3 regions of the Burkholderia sp. FERM BP-3421 genome follow, and region 2 is predicted to be linked to each of the others. Evidence: predicted binding sites of a transcription regulator. Region 2 holds the regulator's gene; each other region holds the start of a gene.
What was found. The regulator LexA, encoded in region 2, represses DNA repair genes until DNA is damaged. The targets are predictions, from matches to a motif close to ACTGTATNNNNATACAGT.
Positions count from the first base shown of each region.

Region 1: a site for LexA is predicted at 2,258-2,275, ahead of recA (recombinase RecA). Genes of this name have one in related genera too.
Region 3: a site for LexA is predicted at 2,091-2,108, ahead of imuA (translesion DNA synthesis-associated protein ImuA). Genes of this name have one in related genera too.

Region 1 is NZ_CP117782.1:2,372,935-2,380,127, reverse strand. Features, by position in the region: gene Bsp3421_RS26745 (sensor histidine kinase) at 1-1,420, opposite strand, end outside; gene Bsp3421_RS26740 (response regulator transcription factor) at 1,436-2,164, opposite strand; gene recA (recombinase RecA) at 2,367-3,440, shown strand; gene recX (recombination regulator RecX) at 3,440-4,231, shown strand; gene Bsp3421_RS26725 (DUF2889 domain-containing protein) at 4,310-4,993, shown strand; gene sucC (ADP-forming succinate--CoA ligase subunit beta) at 5,033-6,199, shown strand; gene sucD (succinate--CoA ligase subunit alpha) at 6,270-7,151, shown strand.
Region 2 is NZ_CP117782.1:1,344,259-1,351,451, reverse strand. Features, by position in the region: gene Bsp3421_RS21955 (ABC transporter permease) at 1-505, opposite strand, end outside; gene nodI (nodulation factor ABC transporter ATP-binding protein NodI) at 509-1,423, opposite strand; gene Bsp3421_RS21945 (universal stress protein) at 1,654-2,145, shown strand; gene Bsp3421_RS21940 (DUF2939 domain-containing protein) at 2,233-2,844, opposite strand; gene Bsp3421_RS21935 (hypothetical protein) at 2,883-3,200, opposite strand; gene lexA (transcriptional repressor LexA) at 3,248-3,889, opposite strand; gene Bsp3421_RS21925 (sulfate ABC transporter substrate-binding protein) at 4,158-5,195, shown strand; gene cysT (sulfate ABC transporter permease subunit CysT) at 5,308-6,192, shown strand; gene cysW (sulfate ABC transporter permease subunit CysW) at 6,189-7,139, shown strand; gene Bsp3421_RS21910 (sulfate/molybdate ABC transporter ATP-binding protein) at 7,153-7,193, shown strand, end outside.
Region 3 is NZ_CP117782.1:2,642,545-2,649,737, forward strand. Features, by position in the region: gene Bsp3421_RS27875 (Y-family DNA polymerase) at 1-1,431, opposite strand, end outside; gene imuA (translesion DNA synthesis-associated protein ImuA) at 1,355-2,077, opposite strand; gene Bsp3421_RS27885 (sensor histidine kinase) at 2,282-3,298, shown strand; gene Bsp3421_RS27890 (FkbM family methyltransferase) at 3,265-3,918, opposite strand; gene Bsp3421_RS27895 (ABC transporter ATP-binding protein) at 4,489-5,283, opposite strand; gene Bsp3421_RS27900 (ABC transporter permease) at 5,285-6,181, opposite strand; gene Bsp3421_RS27905 (ABC transporter substrate-binding protein) at 6,338-7,193, opposite strand, start outside.

The DNA of each region.
Region 1 (7,193 bases), 1.0 Mb from region 2:
AAAGCCCGAGGCCGCTGCCGTCGCCCTCGCGGCCGAGGATCCGGTAGAAGCGTTCGAGCACCCGCTCCCGTTCGTGCGCGGGGATGCCGGGCCCGGTGTCCTCGATCTCGACGTCGACGCGGCCCGCCTCGCGCGCCGCGCGCACCCGCACGGTGATGCGGCCGCCGTCCGGCGTGTAGCGGATCGCGTTGTCGATCAGGTTGCCGAGCATCTCGCGCAGCATCACCGGGTGGCCGTCGATTTCGAGCGGCGCGCCGTCGTTCTCGTCGGGGCCCTCGTAGCCGAGATCCATCCGTTTCGCGAGCGCGGCCTGCACCCAGTCGCGCACCGCGAGCCGCGCGAGCGTCGCGATCGCGACCGGTTCGAGCGTGAGCCCGGTCGCGCGGTTCTCCGCGCGCGCCAGCGCCAGCAGCTGGGTGACGAGCCGCGCCGCCTGCCCGGAACTCGTCGCGATCTGTTCGAGCGAACGCGCGACCTCCGCCGGCACCTCGTGCCGCAGCGCGAATTCGGCCTGGGTGCGCAGGCCCGCGAGCGGCGTTTTCATCTGGTGCGCGGCGTCCGCGATGAAGCGCTTTTGCAGCGCCATGTTCTGTTCGAGCCGCGCGAGCAGATCGTTGAACGAGGTGACGAGCGGCTCGATCTCGGGCGGCGCGCGCTGCGCCTCGACGGGCGACAGGTCGTCCGGGCGGCGCCCCCGGATGTGCGCCTGCAGTGCGGCGAGCGGCGCGAGGCCGCGCGACAGCCCGAACCAGACGAGCAGGATCGCGAGCGGCAGGATCACGAATTGCGGCAGGATCACGCCCTTGATGATGTCGTTCGCGAGCGCGTTGCGCTTGTCGAGCGTCTCGCCGACCTGCACGAGCACCGGCTGCGTACCGCGCGCCTGCGGCAGCGCCACAGTCGTATACGCGACGCGGATGTCGTTGCCGCGCAGCAGGTCGTCGCGGAACACCACGACGCCGGGCGGTGGGCGGTCCTCGTCGCGCGGCAGCGGCATGTCGGCCTCGCCCGACACCAGCTCGCCGCGCGCACCGAGCACCTGGAAGTACACGCTGTCGACATTGTCGGCGCGCAGCAGGTCGAGCGTCGCGGGCGGCAGCGTCAGCTCGGCCACGCCGTTGACCGGCGTGATCTGGCGCGCGAGCACGTAGGTGTTGGTTTCGAGCGCGCGGTCGAAGGGCCCGTTCGCGATCGTCTTCGCGACCAGATAGGTGACGGCGATGCTCATCGGCCACAGCAGCAGCAGCGGCGCCAGCATCCAGTCGAGGATCTCGCCGAACAGCGAGCGCGGGCGCGCGGTTTCGGCGGGCTCGATGTCGTCGGGCGGGGCGAACGGGTTCGCGTAGCGGGCGTCGCGCGCGGCATCCGCCGCGTCGGCGGCGGGCGGCGCGCGGCGGGCGGAGCGGGCCGGGGTGGCCATCGCGGCGGCCGCGCGTCAGCGCAGCGACGGGCTCGCGGCGGCTGGCACGGGCGAGGCTGCAGTACCCGGCTCGGCCGGCGCGGCTTTTTCGAGGCAATAGCCGAGGCCGCGCACGGTCGTGATGCGCACGCCGCTCGGTTCGATCTTCTTGCGCAGCCGGTGTACGTAGACCTCGATCGCGTTGTTGCTGACTTCCTCGCCCCATTCGCACAGATGGTCGACCAGCTGCTCTTTCGATACGAGCCGGCCGGTTCGCTGCAGCAGCACCTCGAGCAGGCCCAGTTCGCGCGCGGACAGGTCGAGCACGTGGTCGTTCGCGTAGGCGAGGCGCCCGACCTGGTCGAATGCGAGCGAGCCGTGGCGGAACACGCTCGGGCCGCCGCCCGCGCCGCGCCGGGTCAGCGCACGCACGCGGGCTTCCAGCTCGTTCAGCGCGAACGGCTTCGCCATGTAGTCGTCCGCGCCGAGGTCGAGCCCTTTCACGCGTTCGTCGACGCTGTCGGCGGCGGTGAGGATCAGCACGGGCAGGGTGGAATTGCGGGCGCGCAGCCGGCGCAGCACGTCGAGGCCCGGCATGCGGGGCAGGCCCAGGTCGAGGATCAGCAGGTCGAAAGCCTGCATCGACAACGCGGTGTCGGCCTCGATGCCGCTCTTCACATGGTCGACGGCATAGCCCGATTGGCGGAGTGACCGGGTGAGACCGTCCGCGAGTATGCTGTCGTCTTCGGCAATGAGAATTCGCATGATGCGCACCGATAGCCGGCCGCAGGCGCGGGCGCAGCTGTCTCCGCTGTTGTCGGGTGGATGCAGCATCCGCATCGCGGGCTTGCATAAACCACTGTTTTTTTATACAGTGTCTGCATTCGTGCACCTAACGGCTCATCCGGGCCGGGTCAGAGCCGGTGCATCCGTATCAGACGCTGCTCATCATAGCAAAGGACGATTCATGGAAGATAGCAAGAAGGGTTCCGGGATGACCGCGGAAAAGAGCAAGGCGCTGGCGGCTGCGCTCTCGCAGATCGAGAAGCAGTTCGGCAAGGGCTCGATCATGCGCCTCGGCGCAGGCGAAGCGGTCGAGGACATCCAGGTGGTGTCCACGGGCTCGCTGGGTCTGGATATCGCGCTCGGCGTCGGCGGCCTGCCGCGCGGCCGGGTGGTCGAGATCTACGGCCCGGAATCGTCCGGCAAGACCACGCTGACGCTGCAGGTGATCGCCGAGATGCAGAAGCTCGGCGGCACGGCGGCGTTCATCGATGCCGAGCACGCGCTCGACGTGCAGTACGCGGGCAAGCTCGGCGTGAACGTGCAGGAGCTGCTGATCTCGCAGCCGGACACGGGCGAGCAGGCGCTCGAGATCGTCGACGCGCTGGTGCGCTCGGGCTCGATCGACATGATCGTGATCGACTCGGTCGCGGCACTGGTGCCGAAGGCCGAAATCGAGGGCGAGATGGGCGATTCGCTGCCGGGCCTGCAGGCCCGCCTGATGTCGCAGGCGCTGCGCAAGCTGACGGGCACGATCAAGCGCACCAACTGCCTCGTGGTCTTCATCAACCAGATCCGGATGAAGATCGGTGTGATGTTCGGCAACCCGGAAACCACGACGGGCGGCAATGCGCTCAAGTTCTATTCGTCGGTGCGTCTCGACATCCGCCGGATCGGCTCGATCAAGAAGAACGACGAGGTGATCGGCAACGAGACCCGCGTGAAGGTCGTGAAGAACAAGGTCTCGCCGCCGTTCCGCGAGGCGATCTTCGACATCCTGTACGGCGAGGGCATTTCCCGTCAGGGCGAGATCATCGATCTCGGCGTGCAGGCGAAAATCGTCGACAAGGCCGGCGCCTGGTACAGCTACAACGGCGAGAAGATCGGCCAGGGCAAGGACAACGCGCGCGAATTCCTGCGCGAGAATCCGGAAATCGCCCGCGAGATCGAGAACCGCATTCGTGAATCGCTCGGCGTGAGCGCGATGCCGCAACGCGTGGCGTCCGAGGCCGCCGAAGTCATGGACGACGAGGAGTGATGAGACGAAGCCGGCGCGACGCGGGTTCGCCGGACGCGGAACGGCAGACGCCGGCCCGCCCGGGCACCGCGGCGCGCGCGCCGGGTTCGATCGAAGGGCGGCCCTCGGGCCGCCCGCTGGCGAGGGCATCGGTTGATGCCCTCGCGTCGTTTGAGCCGGCCGAAACGGATCCGTTCGGCGTCGATCCGCGCGAGGCGTTCGATGCGCATGATCGCGCGCGCGCCGCGGACGGCGGTGATGTCTATACCCGCACGAGCCAGTCGCCGCGCCGCGGCGCGCGGCGCGCGACGGCGCGCGGTGAAAGTTTCGAGGCGGTCGCCGACGGCGCGCCGCAAGCGCCTGCCCGCTCGCTGAAGGCGCGCGCGATCGGCTATCTGTCGCGCCGCGAGTACAGCCGCACGGAGTTGGCGCGCAAGCTCGCGCCGCACGTGGAGGAAAGCGACGATCTCGACGCGCTGCTCGATACGCTCGAGCGCGAAGCCTGGCTGTCGGACGAGCGCTTTGCCGAAAGCCTCGTGCATCGGCGAGCGTCGCGCGTCGGTTCGGCGCGGATCATGAGCGAACTCAAGCGGCACGCGCTCGACGATGCGCTCGTCGAGACCGTCGGCGCGCAGTTGCGCGACAGCGAGTTCGCGCGCGCCCAGGCGGTGTGGCGCAAGAAGTTCGGCGTGCTGCCGCAGTCGCCCGCCGAGCGCGCGAAGCAGATGCGTTTTCTCGCGATGCGCGGTTTTTCCGGTGCGACGATCAGTCGCTTGCTGAAGGGCGACGACGACGTGTACGTCGACGATTGAGCGGCCGTCCGGCGCGCGCTGCTTTGCTGCGCTGCACCGAAGCGTCCGCGCCCGGCCCCATGCGGCGCGGCGCGAACTATCTCGAATACCCAGTATGCTAAAATCCCTGGGTTTTCCTCTTCGGCCTCATCCTCCCGCATGCCGCTATCCGAGCCCGTACCCCGCCAGTTGCGACATCGACGCGCAATCCGGGCGGAAGCCTACGAGCGTGCCGACGGCTTGTGGGATATCGAAGCCTGCCTGACCGACCACAAACCGCGCGATGTCGCGCTGGCGGCGGGCATCAGGCCGAACGGCCTGCCGATCCATGAGCTCTGGCTGCGTATTACCGTCGATCGCGGGCTCACCATCGTCGACGCCGAGGCATCGACCGACTGGGCGCCCTATCCCGGGCAATGCGAAGCCGCCAATCCCGCCTACCGGGCCCTTATCGGGCTCAATCTCCTCGATCACTTCCGCCGTGATGCGTCCCGACTTCTGGGCGGCATCGCGGGCTGCACGCATCTCACCGAGCTGTGCGCGGTCCTGCCGACTGCGGCCATCCAGGCATTTGCCGGGGATGTGTGGAGCACGCGCGAGGGCAAGGGCGGCGAAGCCGCGACCGAGCCGCCGTTTCAGCTTGGTCGCTGCCAGGCGCTGCGCTTCGACGGCGAGGCGGTGCGGCAGTTCTATCCGACCTGGTTCGGCGCGAGCCGGCCGGAGCGGAGCGGCGGGCGCGGCTCAGAGAATCAACCGGAAATCGTCACAAGAAGCGACTTTTAATCGACTTTTTATCCAACTCTCAGACTGAAGGAATCACGCATGAAGATTCACGAGTACCAGGGTAAGGAAATCCTGCGGAAATTCGGTGTCGCGGTACCGCGCGGCAAGCCGGCGTTTACGGTCGACGAGGCCGTCAAGGTCGCGGAAGAGCTGGGCGGCCCGGTGTGGGTCGTGAAGGCGCAGATCCATGCGGGCGGCCGCGGCAAGGGCGGCGGCGTGAAGGTCGCGAAGTCGCTCGAGCAGGTTCGCGAATTCTCGAACCAGATCCTCGGCATGCAGCTGAAGACGCACCAGACTGGTCCGGAAGGCCAGAAGGTGAACCGTCTGCTGATCGAGGAAGGCGCCGACATCAAGAAGGAACTGTACATCGGCATCGTGATCGATCGCGTCTCGCAGAAGGTTGTCGTGATGGCGTCGAGCGAAGGCGGCATGGACATCGAGGAAGTGGCCGAGAAGACCCCGGAAGCGATCCACAAGGTCGCGGTCGAGCCGTCGAAGGGCCTGCAGGACGCGGAAGCCGACGATCTCGCGAAGAAGATCGGCGTGCCCGACGCATCGATCCCGCAAGCGCGCGAAATCCTGAAGGGTCTCTACAAGTCGTTCTGGGAAACCGACGCGTCGCTCGCCGAAATCAACCCGCTCGTCGTCACCGGCGACGGCAAGGTGATCGCACTCGACGCGAAGTTCAACTTCGATTCGAACGCGCTGTTCCGCCACCCGGAAATCGTCGCGTACCGCGATCTGGACGAAGAAGATCCGGCTGAAGTCGAAGCGTCGAAGTTCGACCTCGCGTACATCTCGCTCGACGGCAACATCGGCTGTCTCGTGAACGGCGCAGGCCTCGCGATGGCGACGATGGACACGATCAAGCTGTTCGGCGGCGAGCCGGCGAACTTCCTCGACGTGGGCGGCGGCGCGACGACCGAGAAGGTCACGGAAGCGTTCAAGCTGATGCTGAAGAACCCGGACCTGAAGGCGATCCTCGTGAACATCTTCGGCGGCATCATGCGCTGCGATGTGATCGCGGAAGGCGTGATCGCAGGCTCGAAGGCGGTGAACCTGAGCGTGCCGCTCGTCGTGCGCATGAAGGGCACCAACGAGGACCTGGGCAAGAAGATGCTCGCCGAATCCGGCCTGCCGATCATCTCGGCGGACAGCATGGAAGAAGCCGCGCAGAAGGTCGTCGCGGCAGCCGCGGGCAAGTAAGGCGCTGCATTGCATTGAACACGCAGGGCGGCGCGCGATGTCGCGACGCCCATCGAACAGAGGTCAATACATGTCGATTCTGATCAACAAAGACACAAAGGTCATCACGCAGGGTATCACCGGCAAGACTGGCCAGTTTCACACGCGCGCATGCCGCGAGTACGCCAACGGCCGCGAAGCATTCGTCGCGGGCGTGAACCCGAAGAAGGCCGGCGAGGACTTCGAAGGCATTCCGATCTACGCGAGCGTGAAGGAAGCGAAGGCCGAGACCGGCGCGACCGTGTCGGTCATCTACGTGCCGCCGGCAGGCGCCGCGGCTGCGATCTGGGAAGCGGTCGAGGCCGATCTGGATCTCGCGATCTGCATCACGGAAGGCATTCCCGTGCGCGACATGATCGAAGTGAAGGACCGCATGCGCCGCGAAGGCCGCAAGACGCTGCTGCTCGGCCCGAACTGCCCGGGCACGATCACGCCGGACGAACTGAAGATCGGCATCATGCCGGGTCACATCCACCGCAAGGGCCGCATCGGCGTGGTGTCGCGCTCGGGCACGCTGACGTACGAAGCGGTCGCGCAGCTGACGGCGCTGGGCCTCGGCCAGTCGTCGGCGGTCGGCATCGGTGGCGATCCGATCAACGGTCTCAAGCACATCGACGTGATGAAGATGTTCAACGACGATCCGGATACGGATGCGGTCGTGATGATCGGTGAAATCGGCGGCCCGGACGAAGCTGCGGCAGCCGAGTGGATCAAGGGCAACATGAAGAAGCCGGTGGTCGGCTTCATCGCCGGCGTCACGGCGCCTGCGGGCAAGCGCATGGGCCACGCCGGCGCGCTGATCTCGGGCGGTGCGGATACGGCCGAAGCGAAGCTGGAAATCATGGACGCGTGCGGCATCACGGTCACGCGCAATCCGTCGGAAATGGGCCGCCTGCTGAAGGCTGCGCTCTAAGTCACGGGTCGCTCCACGAAAAACGCCGGCTCCGCCGGCGTT
Region 2 (7,193 bases):
GCACGATCACGGGCAGCGCGACCAGCATCGACGGAAAGCTCGCATAGCCGAGCAGGCCCGCCACCACCATGATCGCGCAGCTCGACAGCACGGCCTTGCTCGCGGCCCAGACGATCTCGCCCAGCACGATGTCGCCGAGCGACAGCGGGGTGTGCATGATCGCTTCCCAGGTGCGCTGCACGTGCATGCGCGAGAACCCCGAATACATCGACTCGAAACTCGCGGACATCATCACGCTCGATCCGACCGTGCCCGCCGCGAGAAACGCGATGTACGACACGCCGTCGACGCGGCCGACCATCAGGCCGAGCCCGAACCCCAGCCCGAACAGATAGATCATCGGATCCGCGAGGTTGCCGAGCATCGACGCGACCGCGAGTTTTTTCCACACCAGATAGTTGCGGCGCCAGACCGCGATCCAGTTGGTCGCGTTGGCGGGCAGCGCGAGCGCGAAGCGGGAGTCCGCGGGACGCGGCTCGGCGAGCGGGTAGTGGCGGGTGTCCATCGTTCAATCCTGCATGTCGCGGCCGGTCAGCCGCAGGAACACGTCTTCGAGATTGGCGGGTCGATGCAGGTAGCGCAGCCCGCCGCGGGCCTTCAGGCGCGCGTGGATCGGCTCCGGATCGGCGACATAGCAGAACAGCGTCTCGCCGCTGATCTCGGTGCGCGCCGCGAGCGGCGCCAGCTCGTCGCGCAGGCGTGCGGGCTCGGGCCCGTAGATCTCGATCACGTCGCAGCCGATCTCCGATTCGATCAGCGCGCGCGGCGCGCCCTCGGCGATCTTGCGGCCTTCCTCGATCACGCACAGGCGGTCGCACAGTCGCTCGGCCTCCTCCATGAAGTGCGTGGTCAGCAGGATGGTCTTGCCGCGCGCGAGCAGCGAACGCAGCCGTTCCCACATCAGGTGGCGCGCCTGCGGGTCGAGGCCGGTGGTCGGCTCGTCGAGCACCAGCACGTCGGGATCGTTGACGAGCGCGCGGGCGAGCGTCAGGCGCCGTTTCATGCCGCCGGACAGTTCGCCGACCTTCGCGTCGGCCTTGTTCTCAAGCTTCGCGAATTCGAGCAGCGGCGCGACGAGCGCGCGCGCGGCCGAGGCCGACAGTCCGAAGTAGCGGCTGAACACGACCAGGTTCTCGCGCACCGTGAAGTCGGGATCGAGATTGTCGAACTGCGGCACCACGCCGACCCGCTGCCGCGCGTGACGCGCGCGCCGCGGCACGGGTTCGCCGCACAGCGTGATCGCGCCCGCATCCGGATGCGCGATGCCGAGCAGCATCTTCAGCGTGGTGGTCTTGCCCGCGCCGTTCGGACCGAGCAGGCCGAAGCACTCGCCGGGCTGCACGCGGAACGACAGGCCGTCGACGACGAGCCGCCCGTCGTAACTTTTTTTCACTTCCTGGAAATCGATCGGTGCGACGGGCATGGGCGGCACGCGTGGTTGGAATCGGTCGAGACGAGCGGGCCATTCTAGTGCATCGGCTGCCCGGTTTCAGCGCGCGATGCACGGGTCCGGCGCGCGCCGGACCGTGTTCGTGCAGTGCATCATCGCGGATTTGCACGACGCCGCGCATCAGCGTTTTCCATCCCTTGCATCAAAATTTGCGACGCACCATGATTGATTCAAGGGCCGCGTTGTCACAAATGGGAGGCGTCATGGCTAGCTACAAGAAAATCCTGCTGTGTTACGACGGCACGCTCGAGGGTCGCAAGGCGCTGCGCTGCGGCGCCGATCTGGCGCTCGAGCTGAAGGCCGAGACCCACCTGCTGTCGGTGGTCGACATGCGCACGAGCATCGCGCAGAGCGCGGGACTCCTGACCGATGTCGCCTGCGGGCGCTTCGAGGAAACCGCGCGGGAGATCCTGGCGGAAGGTGTGAACTGGCTGACCGAGCGCGGCGTACAGGCGCAGGGCCACTTCGCGTTCGGCTATCCCATCGACGAAATCGCGAATCTCGCGACCCAGCTGGGCGCGGATCTTGTCGTGGTCGGCCATCGCTGCCGCAGCGGGCTGTCGCGCTGGTGGATGGGCTCGGGCAATACGCAGCTGCTCGACCGCGTGTCGTGCAGCATCCTCGTGGCCTGCTCGTCGTCGGCGGAGCAGCGTGCGGAGAGCGCGAAGGAGAAGGAAGCGGCCGCCAGCCACTGAGCGTGGCGTGCGACGGGGTGAGATGCTCGTCTCACCCGATGCCGCGCGCAGGCGGCGCGACCCCGGTCGCACCTTGCGCGGCATTCGTCAATGCAGGTCGATGGCCGACAGTTTCCAGCCGAACAAGCCGTCGCGGTGGAAGATCGCCGCGTAACGCGCGTCGCCCGTGTTGCGCTGATACGTGACCACGAACTCGTCGATATTCCGGTAACCCGCGCTGGTTTGCGGCGACGCCTCGTCGGCGTCGGGCGGTGCGCTGGACGCCGGCGGCGCGGCGCCGGCCGCTTGCGCGGGGGCGTTGTCGAGCTTCGGCGGCTGCTCACCGGGCTGCCCGCGCGGCGGCATGCCGCTCAGCAACGCGGCCACGCCGTCGGGCGTCGCATAGGCGTCGACCAGCGGGCCGATCAACGCGGAGCCGACCAGCGCGCCGAGAATCGCGAGCGGGTTGTCGCGCTGCCGCGCGTCGATACGGCGCATCAGCTCACCGGTGACCTGCTGTTTGAGGCTGACCCGCAGCGCCGGGTAGTCGACGTATGCGCTGATGGCCTGCGCATCGCGCGCGTCGACCGCTTGCTTCAGTTGCCTGAGCGCGAGATAAGGCGACACATACGCGTAGACGATAATCGCAATGATCGCGGCGACTATGGCGACGATCAGTATCGGTTTGAGCCGGCTGGTCCGGCTCGTGGATGGGTTCAATCGGCCTCCGTCGGAAATGTTCCGTAGCAGAGACACGATTACGCCGCGGAACGTTCCTCTGCGATGCAGCGATCGATCATGCGGCACACGGCGTCGAGCGTGCCGACCATGATCACGCGCGATTGCCCGTGATAGACGCGGACCGGCGCGCGCCGCGCCGGCTCGGCGTGATTGAGCCCGGCATTCAGCGAGACGCGCGCGAACGCCGGCAGCGACGACGGCAGCAGCGAAGCCTGCCCGGCCTCGGGGGCCGCGGCGGGCTGCACGGCCGCCAGCGGCGCGCAGGGCGTGCGGCCGCGCAGGTGACGCAGACGGCCGAACGGACGAAAAGGCAGCAGGCGGGCAAGGCGTTCCATGGTGTTCTCCAGATCCTGACGGACGACGGAATGACGATCAGCGGCGATCAGAGCTCGCCCGAGCGGATCAATCCGACGGCGATGCCCTCCAGCGCGAACTCCGCGCTGCCGGCCTTCACGAAAATATTGTCGTAATCGGGGTTCTCGGCGATCAGCTCGAGCCCGCCCGGGCGGCGCTTCAGGCGCTTGACCGTGACGTCGTCGCCGAGCCGCGCGACGATGATCTGGCCGTCCTTCGCCTCGGTGCGCTTCTGCACGGCGAGCAGGTCGCCGTCGAGAATGCCCGCGTCGCGCATCGACAGGCCGCGCACCTTCAACAGGTAGTCGGGCTTGCTGGAGAACAGCGCCGGGTCGCATGCGTAGTGCTGGGAGATATGTTCCTGCGCGAGGATCGGGCTGCCGGCCGCGACGCGGCCGACGAGCGGCAGCTGCATCAGCGTCGCGTGCGGCAGCGTGAGCTGGTGCGGCACATCTTCCAGGCCGAGCAGGCGGATGCCGCGCGAGGCGCCGGCCGCCAGCTCGATCACCCCCTTGCGCGCCAGCGCGCGCAGATGTTCCTCGGCGGCGTTCGGCGAGCTGAAACCCAGCTCGGCCGCGATCTCCGCGCGGGTGGGCGGGAACCCCGAGCGCTCGATCGCGCGGCGGATCAAGTCGACTACTTGCTGCTGACGGGCGGTGAGTTTGATCATGGCATGACTGTATGGATAGACAGTGATCTGTATTTTTATACAGTATCCGGCGAAATTCAAGTGTTACGTGAAGTTCGTCGCTATCGCGCCGGTTTCGCCGTCTCGTCGCGCCGTCACAGCGCCGCTCCATCTGCCTCAGCCGCCGATCAGGCCGTCATTACCACTTTTGGGTATTAAAAAATGAGGAACGATTATTTTTAATGATGAAAGGTGTTCGCTAGACTGGCTCGGCATCTGCAACAAACCACCACACACCGGAGAACAACGGATGGTCAAGCGCAACACGGGGTTAGCGAGCGGCGTGCGCCGCCTGATGGCGACATTCGCGCTCGGCGCGGCGGCGGCGCTCGGCGTCGTGGCCCATGCGCACGCGGATACCACCTTCCTGAACGTGTCGTACGACCCGACCCGCGAGCTGTATCAGGACTTCAACCAGGCGTTCGGCAAGGCGTGGAAGGCGAAGACCGGCGAGACCGTCAACTTCAAGCAGTCGCACGGCGGCTCCGGCGCGCAGGCGCGCTCGGTGCTCGACGGGCTGCAGGCGGACGTCGTCACGCTCGCGCTCGCCTATGACATCGACGCGCTCGCCAACAAGGGGCTGCTCGCGAAGGACTGGCAAAAGCGCCTGCCGGACAACGCGTCGCCCTATACGTCGACCATCGTGTTCCTGGTGCGCAAGGGCAATCCGAAGGGCATCAAGGACTGGGACGACCTCGTGAAGCCGGGCGTGTCGATCGTCACGCCGAATCCGAAGACCTCGGGCGGCGCGCGCTGGAACTACCTGGCGGCGTGGGCGTACGCGCAGCACAAGCCGGGCGGCAACGAGCAGACCGCGAAGGACTTCATCGCAAAGCTGTACAAGAACGCGGGCGTGCTCGATTCGGGCGCGCGCGGCGCGACCACGAGCTTCGTCCAGCGCGGCATCGGCGACGTGCTGATCGCGTGGGAGAACGAGGCGTTCCTGTCGCTCAAGGAGTTCGGGCCCGACAAGTTCGAGATCGTCGTGCCGTCGGTCAGCATCCTGGCCGAGCCGCCCGTCGCGGTGGTGGACAAGGTGGTCGACAAGAAAGGCACGCGCGCGCTGGCCGAGGCGTACCTGAACTTCCTGTACAGCCCGCAGGGCCAGGAAATCGCCGCGCGCAACTATTACCGGCCGCGCTCGAAGGACGTGCCGGCCGCGCTGACCAGGCAGTTCCCGAAACTCAAGCTGTACACGGTCGACGACACGTTCGGCGGCTGGACGAATGCGCAGAAGACGCATTTCGCCGACGGCGGCGTGTTCGATTCGATCTACGTGCCGCAATGAGCGAGCCGGCGGCGCGCGACGCCGCCGACCCATCGAACCGCCGACAGGCGCGCCCGCAAGGCGCGCCTGTCGGCGTGAATCCCATGTGCATGACCCTGGAACCGCAAGACGCATGACGACGTTCACCTTCCGCAAGCCGAGCGCGTTGCCCGGATTCGGCGTGACGCTCGGCATCACGGTGGCCTATCTGAGCCTCGTGGTGCTGATTCCGCTCGCCGCCACCTTCCTGAAAACCGCGACGCTGAGCTGGCCGCAGTTCGTCGCGGCGACCACCTCGCCGCGCGTGCTCGCGTCGTACCGGCTGACCTTCACGGCCGCGCTGGGCGGCGCGCTGATCAACGCGGTGTTCGGCTTTCTCGTGGCGTGGGTGCTGGTGCGCTACACGTTCCCGTTCAAGCGGGTCGTCGATGCGATCGTCGACCTGCCGTTCGCGCTGCCGACCTCGGTCGCGGGCATCTCGCTCGCGGCCGTGTATGCGAGCAACGGCTGGATCGGCCAGTACCTCGCGCCGTTCGGCATCAAGGTCGCGTTCACGCCGTTCGGCGTGCTGGTCGCGCTGACCTTCATCGGGCTGCCGTTCGTCGTGCGCACCGTGCAGCCGGTGCTCGAGGATTTCGAACGCGAGCAGGAGGAGGCGGCCGCGTGCCTCGGCGCGTCGCGCTGGCTCACGTTCCGCCGGGTCGTGCTGCCCGCCGTGACGCCCGCGCTGCTGACGGGCTTCGCGCTCGCGTTCGCGCGCGCGCTCGGCGAATACGGCTCGGTGATCTTCATCGCCGGCAACGTGCCGATGAAGTCGGAAATCACCTCGCTCCTGATCATCACCAAGCTCGAACAGTACGACTACGCGGGGGCGACCGCGATCGCGGTCGTGATGCTGGTCGTCTCGTTCCTGATGCTGCTGCTGATCAATACGCTGCAGTGGTATCTGCAACGCCGTACGCGCCGCGGCGCGGGCGGCCCGGCGCCGGCCGCGCTGGCGACGGGAGCCGCGCAATGACCCGGGAGACCACCGCCGTGCTGCCCACCCCACCCGCGGCCGACGCCGCCCGCCGCGCCGCGCGCCGGCTCGATCCCGTCAGCGAATCGCGCGCGGTGCGCTGGCTGCTGACCGGCAGCGCGCTGCTGTTCCTCGCGCTGTTTCTCGTCGTGCCGCTCGCCGCCGTGTTCGTCGAAGCGCTGCGCAAGGGCGTCGGCTTCTATCTCGACGCGCTCGCCGATCCGGACGCCTGGTCGGCCATCAAGCTCACGCTGACGGTCGCGCTGATCGCGGTGCCGCTCAACCTCGTGTTCGGCGTATGCGCATCGTGGGCGATCGCGAAGTTCGAATTCCGCGGCAAGGCGCTCCTGACGACGCTGATCGACCTGCCGTTCTCGGTGTCGCCGGTGATCTCCGGCCTCATCTACGTGCTGCTGTTCGGCGCGCAGGGCTGGTTCGGCCCCTGGCTCCAGGCGCATGACGTGCAGATCATCTTCGCCGTGCCCGGCATCGTGCTCGCGACGATCTTCGTGACCTTCCCGTTCGTCGCGCGCGAGCTGATCCCGCTGATGCAGGCGCAGGGCGCCGACGAGGAGGAGGCCGCGCGCGTGCTGGGCGCGTCGGGCTGGCAGATCTTCCGCCGCGTGACGCTGCCGAACGTGAAGTGGGGGCTGCTGTACGGCGTGATCCTGTGCAATGCGCGCGCGATGGGCGAATTCGGCGCGGTGTCGGTGGTGTCCGGCCACATTCGCGGCCAGACCGACACGATGCCGCTGCACGTCGAGATTCTCTACAACGAATACAACTTCGCCGCCGCGTTCGCGGTCGCGTCGGTGCTCGCACTGCTCGCGCTCGTGACGCTCGCGCTCAAGCTGCTCGCCGAGCGCCACCTGTCGGCCGAACTCGCGGGCGCGCGCGACGCCGCCCCCGCGCATGCCGGCCCCGTCACCGCATCGTCGAATCCGTAAAGAGGCACACCAGATGGGCATCACCGTACGTAATCTGCACAAGCGCTTCGGCGA
Region 3 (7,193 bases), 1.3 Mb from region 2:
CGTCCGGCCGTGATAGACCCAGTAGCATGCGCCCGCGTCGTCCTGCGCGACGTAGTAGTCGCGCGCGCGCGGCGCGCCGTCGAACCAGCCCGCCTCGATCCGCTCGCGCGCCGATGCGAGCGTGAGCGGCGTGCGGTACACCGGGCGGTTGTCGCGCTCCGCGAGCGGCAGCGGCTCGGCCAGCAGCCAGGCCGGCCGGGGCGCCGCGTGCGCGGGCTCGCCGGCCCGGCCGGACGGCTCGCCGAGCGGAATCCAGCGGTTCGCGATCTCGGGCCGGTAGTCGTCGACGGGCGCGGCGCGCAGCACGTTGTGCGCGCCGAGCCGCGCGCCCAGCAATTCGAACAGGCGCGCGCGCGCCTCCGGCGTGCCGCCCGGCTCCGGGAACAGATCGTCGGGCGGCGGCGCGGCCTCGACCACGCGCGTGGCGACGAGGCGCACCGCGATCACCGCGGCCGGCAGCGGCACACGCGCGAGCCGCTCGCCCAGCACCCGCACGCAGTGCGCTTCGTCGCGCGTCGGCGCGGCGAACGCGAGTTCGAGCACGGTCGGCGGCAGCGCGTGCCGCCCGCGCTCATGTTCGAGCCGGCATTCGAACGCCGTGAGCGACAGCTGCCGCGCGGCCAGCCAGCCGCCCAGCTGCGCGATCAGCCGCCGCGCGACGAACAGCACCGCCTCCGCGTGCTCGACCCGCTCCGGCAACTCGAGCCGCGCATCGAACACCGGCGGCACCGGCAGCCATTCGAACAGCTCCGGCGCATCGCCGTAGGCGCGGTCGAGCGCGCCGCTGAGCGCGGTGCCGCAGCGCCGCTGCAATGCGGCGCGCGGCAGGCGGCGCAGGTCGGCGAGCGTACGGCAGCCGAGCCCGTCGAACCAGGCCGCGAACGGCCGGGCCGCAGGCAGCAGCGCGCACGGCACGCAGGCGAGCGCACGCTCGAGCGACGCGCGCCGCAACACCCGGCGCGGCCGCCGCAGGCCGGCGCGCGCGAGCAGCCACGCGCCGCCGCCCGTGGGCGCGACGCCGATGCGCGCGCGATAGCCGAGCGTCGCGAGCGCCGCGCGCGCGGCGCGGCACAGCGCAGGCAGGCCGCCGAACAACCGCAGGCTCGCGCCGATCTCGACCAGCAGCGTCGCCTCGTCCTGCAGGGTCACGTTCGGCGCGAAGCGCAGCAACGCGAGCGCGACCGCGCGCAGCGCGTCCGCCTCGCGCGCCGGATCGCGTTCGAGCAGCCGCACGGCGGGTGCGACGGTCAGCACGCCGCCGCGCTTCATGCCCACGCGCACGCCCGCCGCGCGCGCCGCCGCGTCCGCGCGCAACACCACGCCCTGCTCCAGCACTGCGCAGCCGGAATCGGACTCAGGCGGCATCGGCTGCCGCGGCCGGAACACGTCCAGCGGCAGGGACGGCAGATGGACGCCGAGAAAAACGCGCATGACGGCTCCCCAGGATCGGCGACGGCAGCAGCGCGAGCGACAGCGCGCCGCTCGTCGCCGGCCCGCGGCGCTTGATGATGTCGACCGCGATGCCGCCGGGCTCGGGCCGCAGCGCGACGCGCAGCGGCGCCGGCGACGGCTGCTGCGCGGCGGCCAGCGGCCGCAGCATGATGAACAGGGTGGCGGACGCGCGCGCGGCCGCGAGGTGCAGCCGGCGCAGCGCCTCGGGCCGCGTATCCAGCTGCCACAGCAGCAGCGCGCCGCAGCAGCCGGCCTTGAGGATCTGCTCGGCCGTCCACAGCGCATCCGCGCTGCGCGCGGCGCGCAGCCACAGCAGCGCGTCGCGCGGCAGGCCGAGCCGGGCCAGCGCGCGCGCTTCCGGCACGTGAGGCGGCTGCACGAGCGCGAGCGGCCGCTGCGCGCTGACGGCCCGGACGAGCGCCGGCGCGAGCAGGCGCAGCTCGCCGCAGCCGGCCTGCGGCACGAGCAGCTCGGTCAGCCCGCCGAGCGGCCAGCCGCCGCCGGGCAACTCGGCCGACAGCGACGGATGGCCGGTCTCGATCGTGCGCGGCACGCCGCGCGCGAGCTGGGAGCCGCGCCACAGGGACGGATGAAGGGTTTCGGGAAGAACGGAGGATGCGGGCATGACGCCACCCATAACTGTATATTTATACAGTATAGGACAATGACGATGTTGCGCACAGTCCATGCCGACCCCGGGTTTGCTGGCGACTCCCGCCCTTGAAATCCTGCAGGTCCCGTCGCTCGGCACCGCGACATCTTCGCGGCCTGGCCGACCTCATCGATCATTCAGGATCTCAGCCATGCCGTCTCCGAGATGGATGCGTTGATGGCTCGCTTTCCGGCGGGCGGAGCACCCGTGACCGATTCATTGATCGATACGTCCGCCATCTTCGAGACGGCCTACGCCCGCTTCGTCGGCGTGATCGGACTCTCCGAAGTCAGACGGCGCGATGCGCTGCCGGCCCAGGCGCTGCGGAACAGAAACATTCTGCTCTACAGCAACATCGGCGTCTCCGTGCTGTTTTTCGTTGCAATCCTGATCTTTTCCCGATCGATCCAGAACTTCGGCCGGGCGCTGCGAACGGCCCATCAGGTGTCGCACACCAAGCAGGTGTTTCTCGCCGCGATCAACCACGAACTCCGCAACCCGCTGCAGACGATCGTATCCGCCACGGAAAACATCTCGCACTACGCCACCAGCCGCGAATTGATGCTCGCCGTGATCAACATCGACCAGGCGGTGAAGCACATCGAAACCCATATGCGGGATCTGACAGACTACCTGCGGTTCAAGACGCACAAGATCAACCTGCGCACCGCCCCGATCGATCTTCGCTCGATCGCCGCCGAAGCTGTCCGCCGATTCAAGCCGATGGCCGATAAAAAGGACATCCGGCTTCAGGCCACGTTTTACACGTCCCTATCGACATTCCTCTCCGACGAGCAACGCGTGCAACAGATCATCGACAATCTCGTCGAGAATGCGATCAAGTACTCGCCACATGGCGTCGTCGAAATAAGATGCGCGATTCTTGCGGAGTCAGGCCGTTCGCACGCAAAAATTGAAGTCATCGACGAGGGAATCGGCATCGACAGGAACAAGATCAATTTCCTGTTCTCGCCATTCTTTCAAAGCCAGTTTCAGGATAGCCCGGGGGTCTCCGGATACGGCATGGGCCTCGCGGTCGTGCGAGGTCTCGTGGAAGTCCTGGGTGGAGATATTTCCGTGGAAAGCGACGTCGGCAAGGGCACGGCCTTCATGGTCACGCTCCCCTGCCAATCGCTCGTCACGCACGATGCGCAACCCGGTCAGGCGTCGCCGGACGGGGGTGATTCGAACTGAGCGTCGATCAAGGCGCGGATTTCCCGCGATGCCGGCTCATCGCTCGATACTGCGAGAATGTTGGGGCCGAGATCATGGATGTCGTATTTGAAATCGATCAGCGTCCGATGCATGCTGCCGAGGTTCGACTTGATCTTCTCGATGAACAAGACCGGGCGGGACGCCCGCAAGGTTTCCAGCCCGCCGGCAATGACCGCCTCCTCCATGCCCTCGACATCGATCTTAACGAGGTCGACATGCGGCTGGTCTAACGAGTCGAGTGTGATTAACGGAACGTCGTACCCCGCGCCGTAGTTGATTTGCTGGCCGATATCCTCATTCTTTTTACCATGCACCAGCTCCAGGCTGCCGAAACTGGATTTCCGGTGGTAATCGACGAACGGCACCTTCAACGATCCGACCTCGCCGCCGATCGCCGCGTTTCTGGCGTCGACATTGAAGCAATTATTGATGGCGATGTTTCCGCACAGCGCATAGTAAACCGGCTTTTGCGCCTCGATCGAGATGACGCTGCCCGCATCGCCCAGCGCCCGCGCAAACTCTATCGTGTGTACGCCGATATTCGCGCCGCAGTCGATTGCCACGACAGGCCGCCGGCCGCCGAGCGCGCGCACCTTCATCCTCAGGATCGAATTGAGCAGTTCGACGTCGCTCTTATAAAATCCCCCGGTCTCCAGAATCCCACCCTACACCGTAGGTACCGTACGCTTCGCTACGATTTTCGTCACTTCTGTTGACGATAAGCGTTCCGTGACTCGTTGACGCCAATATGTAAGCAACTTTCACGAACATCCCTCGTTGAATATTTATTCACGCACCTTCGCGCAGGATTTCAATAATACACAGCGAGGCCCGGGAGATTTTCGACGCCCGGGCTTCGCCCGGCGTGAATCACATCCGCGCCCGGTTACGTCTCGCCTGTAATCGGTGGCCGCCAGTCGGAAGACGAGGGCAGATCCACGCGCCTGTCGTGCACTATTCGCACCCGCAGCGAATCATGGATGTTCGGCGTCGAATGCCGCCGAAGAGTCTGTTCGTTTAATTTATTCCACCCTCTTCGGATCACGCCTGCATCACCGATAAGTCCCGCAGGAAAACCTTTGAAGATCAGTCCGGAGCCGCCTCTTTCATGGAGCGAACGCCCGGCCCGACACCGTGGGGACGCACCACGCGCGCCCCCACGGTGCGCTTCACCCCAGCAGCAGCGCGTCGTCGTCGAGCCGCTCGTGCCGCACCTTCTCGAACATCTGCAGCAGGTCGGGCACGTCGAGGCCCTTGCGCGCGTCGCCGGCCACGTCGAGCACCACCTGCCCCTGGTGCAGCATCACCGTGCGATCGCCGTAGTCGAGCGCCTGCCGCATGCTGTGGGTGACCATCATCGTCGTCAGCTTGCCCTCGGCGACGATGCGCGCGGTCAGCTCCAGCACGAACGCGGCCGTCTTCGGGTCGAGCGCCGCGGTGTGCTCGTCGAGCAGCAGGATCCGCGACGGCCGCAGCGACGCCATCAACAGGCTCACCGCCTGCCGCTGGCCGCCCGACAGCAGGCCGATGCGATCGGCCAGGCGGTTCTCGAGCCCGAGGTTCAGGAGCCGCAGCTTGTCGCGGAACAGCTCGCGCGACGCGCGGTTGAGCGCCGGGCGAAAGCCGCGCCGCACGCCGCGCGCGGTCGCGAGCGCCATGTTCTCCTCGATCGTCAGCGCCTCGCAGGTGCCCGCCATCGGGTCCTGGAACACGCGCGCGACGAGGTGCGCGCGATCCCACGCCGGGCGGCGCGTGACTTCGGCGCCGTCGATCGAGATGCGGCCGGCGTCGACCGGCTGGTCGCCGCTGATCGCGTTCAGGAAGGTGGATTTGCCGGCGCCGTTCGAGCCGATCACCGCGACGAACTGGCCGTCCGGGATCTCCAGCGACAGGCCGCGCAGCGCGCGGGTCTCGATCGGCGTGCCGGGATTGAAGGTGAGTTTCAGGTCGTGTGCGGACAGCATCTCATGCCCCTCCGTTCTTGCGCGCGAACAACTTCTTGCGGGTTGCGGGCAGCACCAGCGCGACCGTGACGAGCAGCGCGGTGACGAGGTTCAGATCCTGCGCCTTCAGGCCGATGAAATCGCTGTTGAGCGCGAGCGCGATGAAGAAGCGATAGAGAATCGCGCCGATCACGACGGCCAGCGTCGTCAGCACCAGCCGGCGCGCGGGCAGGAGCGTCTCGCCGATGATCACGGCGGCGAGGCCGATCACGATCGTGCCGATCCCCATCGAGATGTCGGCGCCGCCCTGGGTCTGCGCGAACAGCGCGCCCGCCAGCGCGACGAGCGCGTTCGACAGCGCCATCCCGGCGAGCGTCGCGCGGCCAGTGGCGATTCCCTGCGCGCGCGCCATGCGCGGATTCGCGCCGGTCGCGCGCATCGCGAGGCCGAGCTGCGACGAGAAGAACCAGTCGAGGCCGAGCTTCGCGACCACCACGACCACGCACAGCAGGGCCGGGCGCAGCACGTAGTCGGGCATCCAGTCGGGCTGCAGCACCGAGAAAATGGTCGGCTCGGTGATCAGCGGCACGTTGGGCCGCCCCATGATCCGCAGGTTGACCGAGTACAGCGCGATCATCATCAGGATGCTCGCGAGCAGATCCATGATCTTGAGGCGCACGTTGAGCCAGCCGGTGATGAAGCCGGCGCACGCGCCCGCGGCGATCGCGACGAGGGTCGAGGTGAATGGATCATGGCCGGCCGCGATCAGCGTCGCGGCGACGGCGCCGCCGAGCGGAAAGCTGCCGTCGACGGTCAGGTCGGGAAAGTTGAGGATGCGGAACGAGATCAGCACCCCGAGGGCGACGAGGCTGAAGATCAGGCCGATCTCCAGCGCGCCCAGCAACGAAAACAAAGACATGATGGGGAATCCTGTTGCGGGCGCGGCACGCGTGCCGCGCCCGGTCGGCATCGGCGGCGGGCCCGGGTCGGGCGCGCCGTCCGCCTGTTCTATCGTGGCCCGGTAGGGCCCGCGCAACCGCGCCGCCCGCTCGCGCGGCGGCGCATGCGTCGCGTCTTACTTGATGACCGTCTTCGCTTCCTTCACGAGGTCGGGCGAGAGCGTGACGCCCTGCTTCGCGGCCGCGTCCGTGTTGACGAACAGTTCGAGGTTGCTGCTCGTCTCGGACGCGATCGCGCCCGGCTTCTCGCCCTTCAGGATCCGCACCACGATCTTGCCGGTCTGGCGGCCGAGATCGCCGTAGTTGATCCCGAGCGCCGCGATGCCGCCGCGCTTCACGCTGTCGGTGTCGCCCGCGACCAGCGGGATCTTCGCCTCGTTCGCGACCTTCACGAGCGCCTCGTAGGCGGACACGACGTTGTTGTCGGTGTTCGTGTAGATCACGTCGACCTTGCCGATCAGGCTCTTCGCGGCGGACGCGATGTCGACGGTGCGCGGCGCGGCCGCCTCCTTGAGGCTCATCCCCTGCTTCGCGAGCAGATCCTTGAGTTCCTTGACGACCACGACCGAGTTCGCCTCGCCCGGGTTGTAGACCATCCCGACCGTCTTGGCCTTCGGCACCACGCGCTTGATCAGCGCGACCTGGCGGTCGAGCGGCAGCTTGTCGGACACGCCCGTCACGTTGGTGCCCGACGGCCCCCAGCCCTTCACGAGCTGCGCGGCGACCGGATCGGTCACGCCCGAGTAGACGACCGGCACGTTCTTGGTCGACGCGACCACGGCCTGCGCGGCGGGCGTCGCGATCGCGACGATCACGTCGGGCTGGTCGCCGATGAACTTGCGGGCGATCTGCGCGGCGGTGCCGGTATTGCCCTGCGCGCTCTGGTATTCCCACTTGAGCTTGTCGCCGTCGTAGCCGGACGCCTTCAGCTCCGCGCGCACGCCGTCGCGGATCGCATCGAGCGCGGGGTGG